DNA from 3 places in the Paraclostridium dentum genome. Region 2 is predicted to be linked to each of the others. Evidence: a T-box and tRNA genes for the amino acid it is inferred to sense, from the RefSeq annotation. Region 2 holds a T-box; the other regions hold tRNA genes.
The links. A T-box is a leader RNA that pairs with one kind of tRNA and senses whether it is charged. The one in region 2 lies ahead of ileS (isoleucine--tRNA ligase), so its partner is inferred to be a tRNA-Ile.

Region 1 (5,791 bases), 610 kb from region 2:
TTAAATTTATGAATTAATCAACTTGACTTAATAATCTTTTAGTTATATCTCTTAGTTTCATTTCTCCAACTTCTTCATGAGTTATTGCCACAACAGCTTTTATTCTATCTTCTGAATTATCCCACTTATATGATCTAACATTAAGAATAGCTCCTTCTGGCATTAATTCTTCTAAATCTACACCGATTTCATCTGCTAAAGTCATATATTCATCAAATAAATCTTCTGTTTCCATTTCACTTAATTCATATTCTTCTTTTATTATTTCATTTAACTCTTCAATATCTACACTAATTTGGAATGCAATAATATCTTCTCTTTTAGATCCTTTGCTTAAATCTTTATCCACTCTAAATGGACTTTCATTCTCTATTAATGATTTAATTTCTTCACTATCTACAATTTCATTACCGAATAATATGTACATATATAATTCTCCTCATCCTGTGTTAATTATTTAGCCAATGATTCAATTAAACACTCTTCCAAAGAATTTTTAATTCCTTTTTCTTTTGCAACCCTTATTAAATATGAGTATTTTGATTTTTTAGCTTCTAAATCATATATAGCTACATCAACTAACTCAGGGTCATTTACAAATTGAAAAAAATTCTCCGCATGTTTAATTTCTAATTGTGCTGCCTTTATTTCTTTTATAATTTTTTTATTCTCTATATCATATTTTAAAGTTTTTTTTCTAGGCATAAAAATTCCTCCAACAAATTTATTATTTACCTAGAATCTTGCCAAAAATAACTTTAGATATACCTATCTATGTCTTTTTAATGTATATATTACATCTTTAATCTTATTTTGACAATAGATAAAGCTTTCCTAAAATTAGCAATAAAAAAACATCTAATTTATTCAAATTAGATGTTTTACACTGGTGGGATTAACAGGGCTCGAACCTGTGACCCCCTGCTTGTAAGGCAGGTGCTCTCCCAGCTGAGCTATAATCCCGTATATTTATTTATGGTGCGCCCAAAGGGACTCGAACCCCTAACCTTCTGATTCGTAGTCAGACACTCTATCCAGTTGAGCTATAGGCGCATTATTATATTGGAGGCGACACCCAGATTCGAACTGGGGATCAAGGAGTTGCAGTCCACTGCCTTACCACTTGGCTATGTCGCCATTTTTCAATATATAAAAAAATGGTGATCCATCCGCGACTCGAACGCGGGACACCCTGATTAAAAGTCAGGTGCTCTACCGACTGAGCTAATGGATCAACTTTTATGGGGTGGATAATGAGAGTCGAACTCACGACCTCCAGAGCCACAATCTGGCGCTCTAACCAACTGAGCTATACCCACCATAATTGGTCGAGGTGGAGGGACTCGAACCCCCGGCCCCATGGTCCCAAACCACGTGCGCTACCAAACTGCGCTACACCTCGAAGTAATTCTTAAAATGATAAAAGTGGTGGACCTTCAGGGACTCGAACCCCGGACCTACCGGTTATGAGCCGGGCGCTCTAACCAACTGAGCTAAAGGTCCACTTTGTATTGGTAGCGGTAACAGGAGTCGAACCTGTGACCTTTCGGGTATGAACCGAACGCTCTAGCCAACTAAGCTATACCGCCACATATTTTGGTGCCCAGAGGCGGAATCGAACCACCGACACGGGGATTTTCAGTCCCCTGCTCTACCGACTGAGCTATCTGGGCATTTGGCGGAGAGGGTGGGATTCGAACCCACGGCCCCTTTCGGAGTCACTGGTTTTCAAGACCAGCTCCTTAAACCACTCGGACACCTCTCCATTGGTGATCCATCCGCGACTCGAACGCGGGACACCCTGATTAAAAGTCAGGTGCTCTACCGACTGAGCTAATGGATCATTTTATTTACTTGGCAGGGGATGCAGGACTCGAACCTACGCATGTAGCAGTCAAAGTGCTATGCCTTACCGACTTGGCGAATCCCCTATGAATGTGGTGAGCGCACAGGGATTCGAACCCCGGACACACGCCTTAGAAGGGCGTTGCTCTATCCAGCTGAGCTATGCACCCACATTATTTTATTTGGAGCGGGAAACGAGATTCGAACTCGCGACTTCAACCTTGGCAAGGTTGCGCTCTACCACTGAACTATTCCCGCATAGTACAATTGGTGCGGATGAAGGGAGTCGAACCCCCACGCCATAGGCGCCAGATCCTAAGTCTGGTGCGTCTGCCAATTCCGCCACATCCGCGCAAATTATTAAGTTGGTGGAGGATGGTGGATTCGAACCACCGAAGTCACTGACAACAGATTTACAGTCTGCCCCCTTTGGCCGCTCGGGAAATCCTCCACGTTGGAGCTAGTGATAGGAATCGAACCTACAACCTGCTGATTACAAGTCAGCTGCTCTACCGTTGAGCCACACTAGCGTATTGGCGGGAATAACAGGACTCGAACCTGTGACCCATTGATTAACAGTCAATTGCTCTACCAACTGAGCCATATTCCCACATTATTAGTTTATTTATTTTTAATTAAGTTGGCGGGAATAACAGGACTCGAACCTGTGACCCATTGATTAACAGTCAATTGCTCTACCAACTGAGCCATATTCCCGCGTATTTAATTATTTTGGCGACCTGGAAGGGACTCGAACCCTCGACCTCCAGCGTGACAGGCTGGCATTCTAACCAGCTGAACTACCAGGCCGCAATTGGTGGGACTAACAGGGCTCGAACCTGTGACCCCCTGCTTGTAAGGCAGGTGCTCTCCCAGCTGAGCTATAGTCCCATATTTATTCTGGAGCGGGTGAAGGGGATCGAACCCTCACAGCCGGCTTGGAAGGCCGGAACTCTACCATTGAGCTACACCCGCATATTTAATTGGTGACCCATAGGGGAATCGAACCCCTGTTACCGCCGTGAAAGGGCGGTGTCTTGACCGCTTGACCAATGGGCCTTATATAATTTTAATGGTTGCGGAGGCAAGACTCGAACTTGCGACCTTCGGGTTATGAGCCCGACGAGCTGCCAACTGCTCCACCCCGCGATGTTTTATTATAATGGTGCCGAAGACCGGAATCGAACCGGTACGAGAGGTAAGTCCCGCAGGATTTTAAGTCCTGTGCGTCTGCCAGTTCCGCCACTTCGGCATTCAATTTTTTTATGGAGGCGACACCCAGATTCGAACTGGGGATCAAGGAGTTGCAGTCCACTGCCTTACCACTTGGCTATGTCGCCTTACTGGGGTGGATAATGAGAGTCGAACTCACGACCTCCAGAGCCACAATCTGGCGCTCTAACCAACTGAGCTATACCCACCATATATTGGTCGAGGTGAAGGGACTCGAACCCCCGGCCCCATGGTCCCAAACCATGTGCGCTACCAAACTGCGCTACACCTCGATATCTAACTAAATAATATTTTAAACAAAAAATGGTGGACCTTCAGGGACTCGAACCCCGGACCTACCGGTTATGAGCCGGGCGCTCTAACCAACTGAGCTAAAGGTCCACATTTGTTTTTATATTGGTAGCGGTAACAGGAGTCGAACCTGTGACCTTTCGGGTATGAACCGAACGCTCTAGCCAACTAAGCTATACCGCCACATATTTTGGTGCCCAGAGGCGGAATCGAACCACCGACACGGGGATTTTCAGTCCCCTGCTCTACCGACTGAGCTATCTGGGCATTTGGCGGAGAGGGTGGGATTCGAACCCACGGCCCCTTTCGGAGTCACTGGTTTTCAAGACCAGCTCCTTAAACCACTCGGACACCTCTCCATTGGTGATCCATCCGCGACTCGAACGCGGGACACCCTGATTAAAAGTCAGGTGCTCTACCGACTGAGCTAATGGATCATTTTATTTACTTGGCAGGGGATGCAGGACTCGAACCTACGCATGTAGCAGTCAAAGTGCTATGCCTTACCGACTTGGCGAATCCCCTATGAATGTGGTGAGCGCACAGGGATTCGAACCCCGGACACACGCCTTAGAAGGGCGTTGCTCTATCCAGCTGAGCTATGCACCCACATTATTTAAATTTGGTGCGGATGAAGGGAGTCGAACCCCCACGCCATAGGCGCCAGATCCTAAGTCTGGTGCGTCTGCCAATTCCGCCACATCCGCGCAAATTATTAAGTTGGTGGAGGATGGTGGATTCGAACCACCGAAGTCACTGACAACAGATTTACAGTCTGCCCCCTTTGGCCGCTCGGGAAATCCTCCACGTTGGAGCTAGTGATAGGAATCGAACCTACAACCTGCTGATTACAAGTCAGCTGCTCTACCGTTGAGCCACACTAGCATATTGGCGGGAATAACAGGACTCGAACCTGTGACCCATTGATTAACAGTCAATTGCTCTACCAACTGAGCCATATTCCCACATATTTGATTATTTTGGCGACCTGGAAGGGACTCGAACCCTCGACCTCCAGCGTGACAGGCTGGCATTCTAACCAGCTGAACTACCAGGCCGCAATTGGTGGGACTAACAGGGCTCGAACCTGTGACCCCCTGCTTGTAAGGCAGGTGCTCTCCCAGCTGAGCTATAGTCCCATATGTTTATTCTGGAGCGGGTGAAGGGGATCGAACCCTCACAGCCGGCTTGGAAGGCCGGAACTCTACCATTGAGCTACACCCGCATATTTAATTGGTGACCCATAGGGGAATCGAACCCCTGTTACCGCCGTGAAAGGGCGGTGTCTTGACCGCTTGACCAATGGGCCTTATATAATTTTAATGGTTGCGGAGGCAAGACTCGAACTTGCGACCTTCGGGTTATGAGCCCGACGAGCTGCCAACTGCTCCACCCCGCGATGTTTTGTTAAAATGGTGCCGAAGACCGGAATCGAACCGGTACGAGAGGTAAGTCCCGCAGGATTTTAAGTCCTGTGCGTCTGCCAGTTCCGCCACTTCGGCACATCACCTAGCTACGTCCTACTCTCCCAGGCAGCTTCCCACCAAGTACCATCGGCGCTAAAGAGCTTAACTTCTGTGTTCGGAATGGGAACAGGTGTATCCTCTTTGCTATAGTAACTAGATTATGTTCTTGTCTTTTGGACAAGTATTATATTAACATTTTTTAATAAAAATGTCAATATTTTTTATAATATTTTGTTAAATATTATATTAGAGTTAATACTCTAAAAACTGAATAACATTTGTAAGATTAAATAATCTTGGTCAAGTCCTCGATCTATTAGTATCGGTAAGCTACATACATTGCTGCACTTACACCTCCGACCTATCAACCAGGTAGTCTTCCTGGGATCTTACCCTTACGGTGGGAAATCTTATCTTGAAGTTGGCTTCGCGCTTAGATGCTTTCAGCGCTTATCCATTCCGTACATAGCTACCCAGCCATGCCCTTGGCAGAACAACTGGTACACCAGAGGTACGTCCATCCCGGTCCTCTCGTACTAAGGACAGGTCTCCTCAAATTTCCTACGCCTGCGACGGATAGGGACCGAACTGTCTCACGACGTTCTGAACCCAGCTCGCGTACCACTTTAATGGGCGAACAGCCCAACCCTTGGGACCTACTACAGCCCCAGGATGTGATGAGCCGACATCGAGGTGCCAAACCTCCCCGTCGATGTGGACTCTTGGGGGAGATAAGCCTGTTATCCCCAGGGTAGCTTTTATCCGTTGAGCGATGGCCCTTCCATGCGGAACCACCGGATCACTAAGTCCGACTTTCGTCCTTGCTCGACCTGTATGTCTTGCAATCAAGCTCTCTTCTGCCTTTACACTCTACGCACGATTTCCGACCGTGCTGAGAGAACCTTTGAGCGCCTCCGTTACTCTTTGGGAGGCGACCGCCCCAGTCAAACTGCCCA
Region 2 (5,791 bases):
GAAGATATAGAAAGTACAAAAGAAGAATATATAGACATAAAGAAAGATGGAGAAGTAAAAAAAGGTGAACCTGTTGCAAGGATAGTAAACAATCTAAAGCAATATGTAGCTATAAGCTGTAATGAAAAAGAAATAAAAAAATTAAATGTAGGACAAAAAATAATTATATCTAGTGACGTTGAAAAAATAAATGCAAATGTATATGATATATATAAGGATGGAAATGACTACATTGCCATATTAGCTATAAGCGAACAAAATATGGAAATTTGCGATACAAGAGTAAAAGAATTTGATATAATATATAAGTCAACAGAAGGCTTAAAGGTTCCTAAAGATGCATTTGTAGAAGTAGATGGTAAAAAAGGTGTCTACGTAATTTCTGAAACAGGAGAAGAGAAATTTGTAGAATTACAAGGAACTTTTTATGAGAGTGAAGAATATATAGTTATTGACTATTACAAAAATCATATAAATGGATTAAAAAGTATTAGTATTTATGATGAAGTGATATTAAACCCAAGAGGTAAAAAAATTAGTAAAAGCAGGTGATAAAATGAACTCTATAAAATCTAATTTAATTAATATAGAAAAAAGAATTAATGATTCTTGTAAAACTTCCGATAGAAGTAATGATGAAGTTAAATTAATAGCTGTAACAAAGACTGTAGATATAGATGCAGTTAACGAAGCTATAGAATGTGGAGTAACTGACGTAGGCGAAAATAAGCCACAAGAATTAGCTAGAAAATATGAAGTAATAGGTGATAGAGTAAAATGGCACCTTATTGGAAGTTTGCAAACCAATAAAGTAAAATATATAATTGATAAAGTATATATGATACATTCTATAGATAGATTATCATTATGTGATGAGATTCAAAAACGAGCTCAAAGCATAGATAGACAAATAAATTGTTTAATACAAGTCAATATATCTAAGGAAGAAAGTAAACACGGCATACTTGAAGAAGATGCTATTGATTTTATAAAAAATATATCAAATAATTATCCAAATATAAGAGTTAAGGGGCTTATGACAATGGCTCCAAATACAGATGATAAAAATTTAATAAAATCCGTATTTAGGGGATTAAAAGATTTAGCTAACAAAATAGATCATGAAAATATAAATAATGTGTCTATGGAAGCTCTATCTATGGGGATGAGCAATGACTTTGAGATAGCTATTGAAGAAGGAGCAACATTTGTTAGAGTTGGAACTTCTATATTTGGACAAAGAAACTATAATAAAAAATAATGAATATATATAATGGAGGATGTTAATAATGGGAAATGGTTTCATAGGTAAGATAAAAGATTGGATGACAGATGAAGTAGAAGACGAGTTTATGGATGAAGAGATAGAAGAGATTGAGGAAGAAGTAGAGATATCAGAAGATTTAAGTAATGGAGTTGGATCTATATCTCAACCTAAAAGCAATAAAATAGTAAATATACATACAGCAGGACAAATGAAAGTTGTCATAGTAGAACCAAAGAAATATGAAGAGGTTACATCTATAGCTGATCAATTAAAACAAAGAAGAGCTGTAATAGTTAATTTAGAAAATTTAGATGATGCAGTTACTCGTAAATCTATATTTGACTTTATGAATGGAGCTGTATATGTTTTAGATGGAAGTATACAAAAAGTATCTAAGGCAATATTTATATTAGCACCTAATAATGTAGATATAGATGCTAACATGAAGAAAGAGTTAGAAAGTAAAGCTTTTTTTCCATGGCAAAATAAATAAATAAAAAGGAGTAAGAATTGAAATGATAGAATACTCTTTATTAGTTTTAACAGACATAGTTCAATTTGCGATTGTAATAAGAGCATTAATGTCATGGATTCCAGGAGCTACACAGTCAAAAATCTATGATATTATAGGTATGCTAACAGAGCCTATAGAAGGGCCTATAAGAAACTTTATGTTTAGATATATTGAAGGTCCAATAGATTTTTCTCCAATAATTGCGCTATTTGTACTTCAATTTTTAAGAATGTTAATAATAAATATATTTTAAAATATTAGAAGTAGGTTAAATTATGGACAAGGTATCATTAACAAATCATATTAAAGATATAGATTTAAAAAATAAGATGTTTAAGGTAATAGATAAAGCATATTCTTGTATCAAAAGCTATGATATTAAGTATACTGATTTTCTAAATCCTTATGAAATAAAAAATTCTATATCAATATTAAATAGTTTCGACGATATAAAATATAGGGTTGATGGAGGCTTTGAAGAAGCTGAAAGAAGAGTTATTACTATATTCCCTTATTATATGGAATATGAAGATGTACAATCACCTATAAAAGTGTTACAAATAGAGGGCAATTTTAAATTTAAAGAGATAAAGCATAAAGATTATTTAGGTTCTTTACTGGGTCTAGGTATAAAAAGAGAAAAAATAGGGGATATAAATATACATGATAACTTTTGTCAGGTTATTGTAAGTAAAGATATCTCAGATTTTATTATTATGAATTTAGAAAAAGTTGCTAGAAATAGTGTTAAGGTAAAGGAAATTCCCGAAGATGATATAGCATATTCCAAACCTAAATACAAAGAAATATCATTAACTGTATCATCACAAAGATTGGATTGCTTGATAAGTGGGATATACAATATTTCTAGACAAGAAAGTTTGAAGCTTATAAATACAGAAAAAGTTTTTGTTGATTATGAAAAAATAATATCTACATCAAAAACTATAGAACGGGATGCTCTTATATCAGTAAGAGGTAAAGGTAGAGTGATAATAGCCGATATAGGAGATATAAGTAAAAAAGGAAAAACAAAAGTAAAAGCAAAATTAATAATATAGGAGGGGAATACATGCTAACTCCAGTGGATATTGAAAATAAAGAATTTAAAAAAGGTATACGTGGATATAGAGAAGATGAAGTAGATGAATTTTTAGATCTAATAAAAGAAGACTTCGAAAACGTATATAGAGAAAACCTGGAATTAAAAGATAAAATAAGAATGTATCAAGAACAAATAAGTAAGTTTGAAAACATAGAAGAAACATTAAAGGCAACACTTATAACAGCTCAAACTGCAGCTGAAGATACATGTAGTGCTGCAAATAAAAAAGCTAAGATAATAGTTGAAGAGGCTGAACTTAGATCAAGACAAATAATAGGACAAGCTAATAATAGAGTTATTGAAATAAGAAAAGAATATGATTCTATAGTTAAAGAGTTCAAGATATTTAGAAATAAATTTAAATCATTATTAGAAGATGAAATTAGAAGTGTTGATGATATTTTCTCAGATATAGATGAAAATGGAGTTCAAAGAATAGCTGAGCTTCAAAAAGAATTATCAGATGCTTTAGAGTAAAAATATATTGACTATTTGAATAATTTATTATAAAATTTCATACATATAAACTAATATTATAATAAATGCTATGATGGAGAGAGTAGTTTTTAGATAATTTCACAGAGAGTTGGAGAAGCTGAGAACCAATAAATTTATAAAAATGAAGATCACTCCTAAGCTGCAGGCTGAACGATTAATCTATTAAGCTGAGCCGGTTAAATACCGTTATATTGAAAGAGTGTTACAAATGTAGTGTAATCATATACATTTGTAAAATTAGGGTGGTAACGCGAGTAATAACTCGTCCCTTTCCAGGGACGGGTTTTTTTGTGTGAAAAATAAAATTAAAGGAAGGTGGATTTTAATGGCTAAATTTAAGTCGTTAGTAGATTCTTCTGTAAAAGAAGCTGAAGCTAAAGTATCTGATTACTGGAATGACATAAATATGTTAGAAAAAACTTTAGAAAAAGGAAAAGATGATCCTAGTTTTGTATTCTATGAAGGGCCTCCAACTGCAAATGGAAACCCAGGAATACACCATGTTATAGCTAGAACTTTAAAAGACTCTGTTTGTAGATATAAAACTATGAATGGATATCAAGTAAAAAGAAAAGCTGGATGGGATACACACGGATTACCAGTAGAAATACAAGTAGAAAAAGAATTAGGTTTATCTGATAAGCAACAAATAGAAGCTTATGGATTAGACAAATTCAATAAAAAGTGTAGAGAGTCTGTTTTCACATTTGAAAAACAATGGAGAGACATGACTGAAAGAATGGCTTATGAAATAGACTTAGATAATCCGTATATAACTTTAGATAATAATTATATCGAGTCTGTATGGTGGATATTAGATAAGTTCAACAAAGAAGGATACGTATATGAAGGTCATAAAATACTTCCATACTGTCCAAGATGTGGAACAGGTCTTGCATCACATGAGGTTGCACAAGGATATAAAGAAATAAAAAATAATACAGTAATAGCTAAGTTCAAGAGAAAAGATGCTGATGAATATTTCTTAGCATGGACAACAACTCCTTGGACATTACCATCAAATGTTGCTTTAACAGTAGGTGCTGAAATAGACTATATAAAAGTTAAGCAAAATGACGAAATATACTATGTTGCTAAAGCTTTAGCTAATAAAGTTTTAGGCGAAGATTATGAAGTTATAGAAGAGTTAAAAGGTAAAGATTTAGAGTACGTTGAATATGAACAATTAATGCCATTTGTTGAAGCAGATAAAAAAGCATTCTTTGTTACTTTAGGTGACTATGTAACAACAGAAGATGGTACAGGAATAGTTCATACAGCACCAGCGTTTGGTGAAGATGACTACAACTTAGGAAGAAAATACGATTTACCAGTGTTACAACCAGTTTCAGAAGCAGGTAAGTTTACAACTACTCCATGGGAAGGCAAATTTGTAATGGAAGATGGTGTAGACGTTGAAATTATAAAATGGTTACACGGAGAAAATAAATTATTCAGCAAAGAAAAGGTAGCTCATAACTATCCTCACTGCTGGAGATGCCAAACTCCACTTTTATACTATGCAAAACCAAGCTGGTATATAGAAATGACTAAGTTAAAAGATCAATTAATAGCAAACAACAAAACTGTTGAATGGTATCCAGGTTTCGTAGGAGAAGGAAGATTTGGTAACTGGTTAGAAAACTTAAATGACTGGGCTATATCTAGAAGTAGATATTGGGGAACACCATTAAACGTATGGAAGTGTGAATGTGGTCATAAAGAATCTGTAGGGTCAAGAGAAGAGCTTGCTAACAAAGCTATAGAAGATATAGATCCAAAAACTATAGAATTACACAGACCATATGTAGATGACATACACTTTAAGTGTGATAAGTGTGGAGGAACTATGACTAGAGTAACAGACGTTATAGACTGTTGGTTTGATAGTGGTTCTATGCCATTTGCACAACATCACTACCCATTTGAAAATAAAGAAAACTTTGATGAATTATTCCCAGCAGATTTTATTTGTGAAGGTATAGATCAAACTAGAGGATGGTTCTATTCATTACTTGCTATATCTACTTTTGTTACAGGTAAAGCTCCATATAAGAGAGTTTTAGTTAATGACTTGGTACTTGATAAAGAAGGTAAGAAAATGAGTAAATCAAGAGGAAACACAGTAAATCCTTTTGAATTATTTGATCAATATGGAGCAGATGCATTAAGATGGTATTTATTATATGTATCTCCACCATGGACTCCAACAAGATTTGATGTAGATGGATTAAAAGAGGTTCAAAGTAAATTCTTAGGAACTATGAAAAATGTATATAACTTCTTCACATTATATGCAAATACAGATAATATAAATCCATCAGAGTTTTTCGTTGAATATAAAGATAGACCAGAATTAGACAGATGGATATTATCTAAATTTAACAACTTAAAGAAAGAAGTAGAA
Region 3 (5,791 bases), 450 kb from region 2:
AGGAGCTGACGCCTGCCCGGTGCTGGAAGGTTAAGGGGATCTGTTAGGATTTATCCGAAGCAGTGAACTTAAGCCCCAGTAAACGGCGGCCGTAACTATAACGGTCCTAAGGTAGCGAAATTCCTTGTCGGGTAAGTTCCGACCCGCACGAAAGGCGTAACGATTTGGGCACTGTCTCAACAACAGACTCGGTGAAATTGTAATCCCGGTGAAGATGCCGGGTACCTGCGACAGGACGGAAAGACCCCATGGAGCTTTACTGTAGCTTGACATTGAATTTTGGTGCTACATGTACAGGATAGGTGGGAGGCTATGAAATCGGGACGCCAGTCTCGGTGGAGCCATCCTTGGGATACCACCCTTGTAGTACTGAGATTCTAACCAGATACCTTGAATCAGGTATTGGGACACTGTCAGGTGGGCAGTTTGACTGGGGCGGTCGCCTCCCAAAGAGTAACGGAGGCGCTCAAAGGTTCTCTCAGCACGGTCGGAAATCGTGCGTAGAGTGTAAAGGCAGAAGAGAGCTTGATTGCAAGACATACAGGTCGAGCAAGGACGAAAGTCGGACTTAGTGATCCGGTGGTTCCGCATGGAAGGGCCATCGCTCAACGGATAAAAGCTACCCTGGGGATAACAGGCTTATCTCCCCCAAGAGTCCACATCGACGGGGAGGTTTGGCACCTCGATGTCGGCTCATCACATCCTGGGGCTGTAGTAGGTCCCAAGGGTTGGGCTGTTCGCCCATTAAAGTGGTACGCGAGCTGGGTTCAGAACGTCGTGAGACAGTTCGGTCCCTATCCGTCGCAGGCGTAGGAAATTTGAGGAGACCTGTCCTTAGTACGAGAGGACCGGGATGGACGTACCTCTGGTGTACCAGTTGTTCTGCCAAGGGCATGGCTGGGTAGCTATGTACGGAATGGATAAGCGCTGAAAGCATCTAAGCGCGAAGCCAACTTCAAGATAAGATTTCCCACCGTAAGGGTAAGATCCCAGGAAGACTACCTGGTTGATAGGTCGGAGGTGTAAGTGCAGCAATGTATGTAGCTTACCGATACTAATAGATCGAGGACTTGACCAAGATTATTTAATCTTAATAAATGTTATTCAGTTTTCAGGGTGCTAACTCTAGGATATTACTTTACTTAAATATCTTTAAAAAAATATATTGACATTTTTTAATTAAAATGTTAATATAATACTTGTTCAAAACAGAACAACATAATCTAGTTATTATAGCAAAGAGGATACACCTGTTCCCATTCCGAACACAGAAGTTAAGCTCTTTAGCGCCGATGGTACTTGGTGGGAAGCTGCCTGGGAGAGTAGGACGTAGCTAGGTGATGTGCCGAAGTGGCGGAACTGGCAGACGCACAGGACTTAAAATCCTGCGGGACTTACCTCTCGTACCGGTTCGATTCCGGTCTTCGGCACCATTTTAATAAAACATCGCGGGGTGGAGCAGTTGGCAGCTCGTCGGGCTCATAACCCGAAGGTCGCAAGTTCGAGTCTTGCCTCCGCAACCATTAAAATTATATAAGGCCCATTGGTCAAGCGGTCAAGACACCGCCCTTTCACGGCGGTAACAGGGGTTCGATTCCCCTATGGGTCACCAATTAAATATGCGGGTGTAGCTCAATGGTAGAGTTCCGGCCTTCCAAGCCGGCTGTGAGGGTTCGATCCCCTTCACCCGCTCCAGAATAAACACATGGGACTATAGCTCAGCTGGGAGAGCACCTGCCTTACAAGCAGGGGGTCACAGGTTCGAGCCCTGTTAGTCCCACCAATTGCGGCCTGGTAGTTCAGCTGGTTAGAATGCCAGCCTGTCACGCTGGAGGTCGAGGGTTCGAGTCCCTTCCAGGTCGCCAAAATAATTAAATACGCGGGAATATGGCTCAGTTGGTAGAGCAATTGACTGTTAATCAATGGGTCACAGGTTCGAGTCCTGTTATTCCCGCCAATATGCTAGTGTGGCTCAACGGTAGAGCAGCTGACTTGTAATCAGCAGGTTGTAGGTTCGATTCCTATCACTAGCTCCAACGTGGAGGATTTCCCGAGCGGCCAAAGGGGGCAGACTGTAAATCTGTTATCGACGATTTCGGTGGTTCGAATCCACCATCCTCCACCAATTAAATATGCGGGTGTAGCTCAATGGTAGAGTTCCGGCCTTCCAAGCCGGCTGTGAGGGTTCGATCCCCTTCACCCGCTCCAGAATAACATATAATGTGGGTGCATAGCTCAGCTGGATAGAGCAACGCCCTTCTAAGGCGTGTGTCCGGGGTTCGAATCCCTGTGCGCTCACCACATTCATAGGGGATTCGCCAAGTCGGTAAGGCATAGCACTTTGACTGCTACATGCGTAGGTTCGAGTCCTGCATCCCCTGCCAAGTAAATAAAATGATCCATTAGCTCAGTCGGTAGAGCACCTGACTTTTAATCAGGGTGTCCCGCGTTCGAGTCGCGGATGGATCACCAATGGAGAGGTGTCCGAGTGGTTTAAGGAGCTGGTCTTGAAAACCAGTGACTCCGAAAGGGGCCGTGGGTTCGAATCCCACCCTCTCCGCCAAATTAATATGGAGAAGTACTCAAGTGGCTCAAGAGGATCCCCTGCTAAGGGATTAGGCTGGGTTAACCGGTGCGAGGGTTCGAATCCCTCCTTCTCCGCCAGTGATTGTCGAGGTGTAGCGCAGTTTGGTAGCGCACGTGGTTTGGGACCATGGGGCCGGGGGTTCGAGTCCCTCCACCTCGACCAATAAAGTGGACCTTTAGCTCAGTTGGTTAGAGCGCCCGGCTCATAACCGGTAGGTCCGGGGTTCGAGTCCCTGAAGGTCCACCAAAAAATGCATAGGGGTGTAGCTCAGTTGGTAGAGCGTCGGTCTCCAAAACCGTGCGCCGGGGGTTCGAGTCCCTCCACCCCTGCCACTAAAACAATTATATAAATAAGATTATATCGAGGTGTAGCGCAGTTTGGTAGCGCACGTGGTTTGGGACCATGGGGCCGGGGGTTCGAGTCCCTCCACCTCGACCAATTGGGGGCCTATAGCTCAGGTGGTTAGAGCGCACGCCTGATAAGCGTGAGGTCGCTGGTTCGAGTCCAGCTAGGCCCACCAGAAATGCCCAGATAGCTCAGTCGGTAGAGCAGGGGACTGAAAATCCCCGTGTCGGTGGTTCGATTCCGCCTCTGGGCACCATTTATATAACTGTGGCGGTATAGCTTAGTTGGCTAGAGCGTTCGGTTCATACCCGAAAGGTCACAGGTTCGACTCCTGTTACCGCTACCATCTAAGAAATATACTTAAACATATTTAAGAACTTTGAAAATTAAACAGTAGGTTAATTATATAAATTCTTTTTAAAAGAATTAAACACAAACAACCAAGCCAGATATTCAGATAATGATTAGCTGAGCGATGGACAACTTTTTAAATTATATTTGAGAGTTTGATCCTGGCTCAGGATGAACGCTGGCGGCGTGCCTAACACATGCAAGTCGAGCGATCTCTTCGGAGAGAGCGGCGGACGGGTGAGTAACGCGTGGGTAACCTGCCCTGTACACACGGATAACATACCGAAAGGTATACTAATACGGGATAATATATGAAAGTCGCATGGCTTTTGTATCAAAGCTCCGGCGGTACAGGATGGACCCGCGTCTGATTAGCTAGTTGGTAAGGTAATGGCTTACCAAGGCAACGATCAGTAGCCGACCTGAGAGGGTGATCGGCCACACTGGAACTGAGACACGGTCCAGACTCCTACGGGAGGCAGCAGTGGGGAATATTGCACAATGGGCGAAAGCCTGATGCAGCAACGCCGCGTGAGCGATGAAGGCCTTCGGGTCGTAAAGCTCTGTCCTCAAGGAAGATAATGACGGTACTTGAGGAGGAAGCCCCGGCTAACTACGTGCCAGCAGCCGCGGTAATACGTAGGGGGCTAGCGTTATCCGGAATTACTGGGCGTAAAGGGTGCGTAGGTGGTTTTTTAAGTCAGAAGTGAAAGGCTACGGCTCAACCGTAGTAAGCTTTTGAAACTAGAGAACTTGAGTGCAGGAGAGGAGAGTAGAATTCCTAGTGTAGCGGTGAAATGCGTAGATATTAGGAGGAATACCAGTAGCGAAGGCGGCTCTCTGGACTGTAACTGACACTGAGGCACGAAAGCGTGGGGAGCAAACAGGATTAGATACCCTGGTAGTCCACGCCGTAAACGATGAGTACTAGGTGTCGGGGGTTACCCCCCTCGGTGCCGCAGCTAACGCATTAAGTACTCCGCCTGGGAAGTACGCTCGCAAGAGTGAAACTCAAAGGAATTGACGGGGACCCGCACAAGTAGCGGAGCATGTGGTTTAATTCGAAGCAACGCGAAGAACCTTACCTAAGCTTGACATCCCACTGACCTCTCCCTAATCGGAGATTTCCCTTCGGGGACAGTGGTGACAGGTGGTGCATGGTTGTCGTCAGCTCGTGTCGTGAGATGTTGGGTTAAGTCCCGCAACGAGCGCAACCCTTGCCTTTAGTTGCCAGCATTAAGTTGGGCACTCTAGAGGGACTGCCGAGGATAACTCGGAGGAAGGTGGGGATGACGTCAAATCATCATGCCCCTTATGCTTAGGGCTACACACGTGCTACAATGGGTGGTACAGAGGGTTGCCAAGCCGCGAGGTGGAGCTAATCCCTTAAAGCCATTCTCAGTTCGGATTGTAGGCTGAAACTCGCCTACATGAAGCTGGAGTTACTAGTAATCGCAGATCAGAATGCTGCGGTGAATGCGTTCCCGGGTCTTGTACACACCGCCCGTCACACCATGGAAGTTGGGGGCGCCCGAAGCCGGTTAGCTAACCTTTTAGGAAGCGGCCGTCGAAGGTGAAACCAATGACTGGGGTGAAGTCGTAACAAGGTAGCCGTATCGGAAGGTGCGGCTGGATCACCTCCTTTCTAAGGAGTAATTACCTACTGTTTAATTTTGAGAGTTTTTCAATTTTTTTTTGGAAAAATTTCAAAAAATATTGACGAAATTATATTAAAATGGTAATATATTTTTGTCGAAAAAGCGAATATGGGGGTGTAGCTCAGCTGGGAGAGCACTTGCCTTGCACGCAAGGGGTCAGGAGTTCGATCCTCCTCATCTCCACCATATTGAACTTTTAGCAACGGGATATGAGCTATATTAGCGAATAGACGTTGGCGATGTATTTTAGTACTTTGAAAACTGCATAACATTTAGTGATGATTAAATAAACCAATTATAAGAGAAGAAAACTCTTTAAAAAATAACACTTTTAATAACTGGTCAAGTTATTAAGGGCGCAGGGCGGATGCCTTGGCACTAAGAGCCGATGAAGGACGCGATAAGCTGCGATAAGCTTCGGGGAGTTGCACGTAAACTTTGATCCGAAGATTTCCGAATGAGGAAACTCACTTAGAGTAATGTCTAAGTATCATTAAGTGAATACATAGCTTAGTGAGGGGAACCCGGGGAACTGAAACATCTAAGTACCCGGAGGAAAAGAAAGAAATTCGATTCCGTAAGTAGCGGCGAGCGAACGCGGAATAGCCCAAACCAGTGAAGTTTTCTTCGCTGGGGTTGCGGACACATCATCAACAAAGAGGTATCGTAAACGAAGAGAGTTGGAAAGCTCCGCTATAAAGTGTAATAGCCACGTAGTTGAAACGAGAAGACTTTAGATGTGATCCAGAGTACCACGGGACACGTGAAACCCTGTGGGAAGCAGGAGGGACCATCCTCCAAGGCTAAATACTACTTAGTGACCGATAGCGCATAGTACCGTGAGGGAAAG

Region 1: it has a tRNA-Ile gene. The T-box ahead of ileS (isoleucine--tRNA ligase) is inferred to sense a tRNA for this amino acid. The anticodon was not compared.
Region 3: it has a tRNA-Ile gene. The T-box ahead of ileS (isoleucine--tRNA ligase) is inferred to sense a tRNA for this amino acid. The anticodon was not compared.

Annotation. Positions count from the first base shown of each region.
Region 1 is NZ_CP183813.1:3,118,337-3,124,127, reverse strand. It holds gene ACN6I1_RS14925 (hypothetical protein) at 14-427, opposite strand; gene ACN6I1_RS14920 (DUF2508 family protein) at 454-705, opposite strand; tRNA gene ACN6I1_RS14915 (tRNA-Val) at 888-963, opposite strand; tRNA gene ACN6I1_RS14910 (tRNA-Arg) at 977-1,053, opposite strand; tRNA gene ACN6I1_RS14905 (tRNA-Cys) at 1,064-1,137, opposite strand; tRNA gene ACN6I1_RS14900 (tRNA-Lys) at 1,159-1,234, opposite strand; tRNA gene ACN6I1_RS14895 (tRNA-His) at 1,243-1,319, opposite strand; tRNA gene ACN6I1_RS14890 (tRNA-Pro) at 1,326-1,402, opposite strand; tRNA gene ACN6I1_RS14885 (tRNA-Ile) at 1,427-1,503, opposite strand; tRNA gene ACN6I1_RS14880 (tRNA-Met) at 1,513-1,589, opposite strand; tRNA gene ACN6I1_RS14875 (tRNA-Phe) at 1,598-1,673, opposite strand; tRNA gene ACN6I1_RS14870 (tRNA-Ser) at 1,677-1,765, opposite strand; tRNA gene ACN6I1_RS14865 (tRNA-Lys) at 1,768-1,843, opposite strand; tRNA gene ACN6I1_RS14860 (tRNA-Gln) at 1,856-1,931, opposite strand; tRNA gene ACN6I1_RS14855 (tRNA-Arg) at 1,939-2,015, opposite strand; tRNA gene ACN6I1_RS14850 (tRNA-Gly) at 2,029-2,103, opposite strand; tRNA gene ACN6I1_RS14845 (tRNA-Leu) at 2,114-2,197, opposite strand; tRNA gene ACN6I1_RS14840 (tRNA-Tyr) at 2,212-2,296, opposite strand; tRNA gene ACN6I1_RS14835 (tRNA-Thr) at 2,301-2,375, opposite strand; tRNA gene ACN6I1_RS14830 (tRNA-Asn) at 2,380-2,455, opposite strand; tRNA gene ACN6I1_RS14825 (tRNA-Asn) at 2,487-2,562, opposite strand; tRNA gene ACN6I1_RS14820 (tRNA-Asp) at 2,579-2,655, opposite strand; tRNA gene ACN6I1_RS14815 (tRNA-Val) at 2,661-2,736, opposite strand; tRNA gene ACN6I1_RS14810 (tRNA-Gly) at 2,747-2,820, opposite strand; tRNA gene ACN6I1_RS14805 (tRNA-Glu) at 2,830-2,904, opposite strand; tRNA gene ACN6I1_RS14800 (tRNA-Met) at 2,919-2,994, opposite strand; tRNA gene ACN6I1_RS14795 (tRNA-Leu) at 3,009-3,097, opposite strand; tRNA gene ACN6I1_RS14790 (tRNA-Cys) at 3,112-3,185, opposite strand; tRNA gene ACN6I1_RS14785 (tRNA-His) at 3,190-3,266, opposite strand; tRNA gene ACN6I1_RS14780 (tRNA-Pro) at 3,274-3,350, opposite strand; tRNA gene ACN6I1_RS14775 (tRNA-Ile) at 3,383-3,459, opposite strand; tRNA gene ACN6I1_RS14770 (tRNA-Met) at 3,476-3,552, opposite strand; tRNA gene ACN6I1_RS14765 (tRNA-Phe) at 3,561-3,636, opposite strand; tRNA gene ACN6I1_RS14760 (tRNA-Ser) at 3,640-3,728, opposite strand; tRNA gene ACN6I1_RS14755 (tRNA-Lys) at 3,731-3,806, opposite strand; tRNA gene ACN6I1_RS14750 (tRNA-Gln) at 3,819-3,894, opposite strand; tRNA gene ACN6I1_RS14745 (tRNA-Arg) at 3,902-3,978, opposite strand; tRNA gene ACN6I1_RS14740 (tRNA-Leu) at 3,993-4,076, opposite strand; tRNA gene ACN6I1_RS14735 (tRNA-Tyr) at 4,091-4,175, opposite strand; tRNA gene ACN6I1_RS14730 (tRNA-Thr) at 4,180-4,254, opposite strand; tRNA gene ACN6I1_RS14725 (tRNA-Asn) at 4,259-4,334, opposite strand; tRNA gene ACN6I1_RS14720 (tRNA-Asp) at 4,351-4,427, opposite strand; tRNA gene ACN6I1_RS14715 (tRNA-Val) at 4,433-4,508, opposite strand; tRNA gene ACN6I1_RS14710 (tRNA-Gly) at 4,521-4,594, opposite strand; tRNA gene ACN6I1_RS14705 (tRNA-Glu) at 4,604-4,678, opposite strand; tRNA gene ACN6I1_RS14700 (tRNA-Met) at 4,693-4,768, opposite strand; tRNA gene ACN6I1_RS14695 (tRNA-Leu) at 4,783-4,871, opposite strand; rRNA gene rrf (5S ribosomal RNA) at 4,877-4,993, opposite strand; rRNA gene ACN6I1_RS14685 (23S ribosomal RNA) at 5,132-5,791, opposite strand, start outside.
Region 2 is NZ_CP183813.1:2,506,937-2,512,727, reverse strand. It holds partial or broken gene ACN6I1_RS11665 (HlyD family efflux transporter periplasmic adaptor subunit) at 1-552, shown strand, start outside; gene ACN6I1_RS11660 (YggS family pyridoxal phosphate-dependent enzyme) at 557-1,261, shown strand; gene ACN6I1_RS11655 (cell division protein SepF) at 1,290-1,760, shown strand; gene ACN6I1_RS11650 (YggT family protein) at 1,783-2,034, shown strand; gene ACN6I1_RS11645 (RNA-binding protein) at 2,057-2,842, shown strand; gene ACN6I1_RS11640 (DivIVA domain-containing protein) at 2,854-3,363, shown strand; T-box leader at 3,425-3,657, shown strand; gene ileS (isoleucine--tRNA ligase) at 3,710-5,791, shown strand, end outside.
Region 3 is NZ_CP183813.1:2,955,305-2,961,095, reverse strand. It holds rRNA gene ACN6I1_RS13885 (23S ribosomal RNA) at 1-1,078, shown strand, start outside; rRNA gene rrf (5S ribosomal RNA) at 1,223-1,339, shown strand; tRNA gene ACN6I1_RS13875 (tRNA-Leu) at 1,345-1,433, shown strand; tRNA gene ACN6I1_RS13870 (tRNA-Met) at 1,448-1,523, shown strand; tRNA gene ACN6I1_RS13865 (tRNA-Glu) at 1,538-1,612, shown strand; tRNA gene ACN6I1_RS13860 (tRNA-Gly) at 1,622-1,695, shown strand; tRNA gene ACN6I1_RS13855 (tRNA-Val) at 1,708-1,783, shown strand; tRNA gene ACN6I1_RS13850 (tRNA-Asp) at 1,789-1,865, shown strand; tRNA gene ACN6I1_RS13845 (tRNA-Asn) at 1,882-1,957, shown strand; tRNA gene ACN6I1_RS13840 (tRNA-Thr) at 1,962-2,036, shown strand; tRNA gene ACN6I1_RS13835 (tRNA-Tyr) at 2,041-2,125, shown strand; tRNA gene ACN6I1_RS13830 (tRNA-Gly) at 2,135-2,208, shown strand; tRNA gene ACN6I1_RS13825 (tRNA-Arg) at 2,225-2,301, shown strand; tRNA gene ACN6I1_RS13820 (tRNA-Gln) at 2,309-2,384, shown strand; tRNA gene ACN6I1_RS13815 (tRNA-Lys) at 2,397-2,472, shown strand; tRNA gene ACN6I1_RS13810 (tRNA-Ser) at 2,475-2,563, shown strand; tRNA gene ACN6I1_RS13805 (tRNA-Ser) at 2,573-2,664, shown strand; tRNA gene ACN6I1_RS13800 (tRNA-Pro) at 2,673-2,749, shown strand; tRNA gene ACN6I1_RS13795 (tRNA-Ile) at 2,757-2,833, shown strand; tRNA gene ACN6I1_RS13790 (tRNA-Trp) at 2,844-2,919, shown strand; tRNA gene ACN6I1_RS13785 (tRNA-Pro) at 2,949-3,025, shown strand; tRNA gene ACN6I1_RS13780 (tRNA-Ile) at 3,031-3,107, shown strand; tRNA gene ACN6I1_RS13775 (tRNA-Phe) at 3,113-3,188, shown strand; tRNA gene ACN6I1_RS13770 (tRNA-Met) at 3,202-3,278, shown strand; rRNA gene ACN6I1_RS13765 (16S ribosomal RNA) at 3,427-4,928, shown strand; tRNA gene ACN6I1_RS13760 (tRNA-Ala) at 5,052-5,127, shown strand; rRNA gene ACN6I1_RS13755 (23S ribosomal RNA) at 5,282-5,791, shown strand, end outside.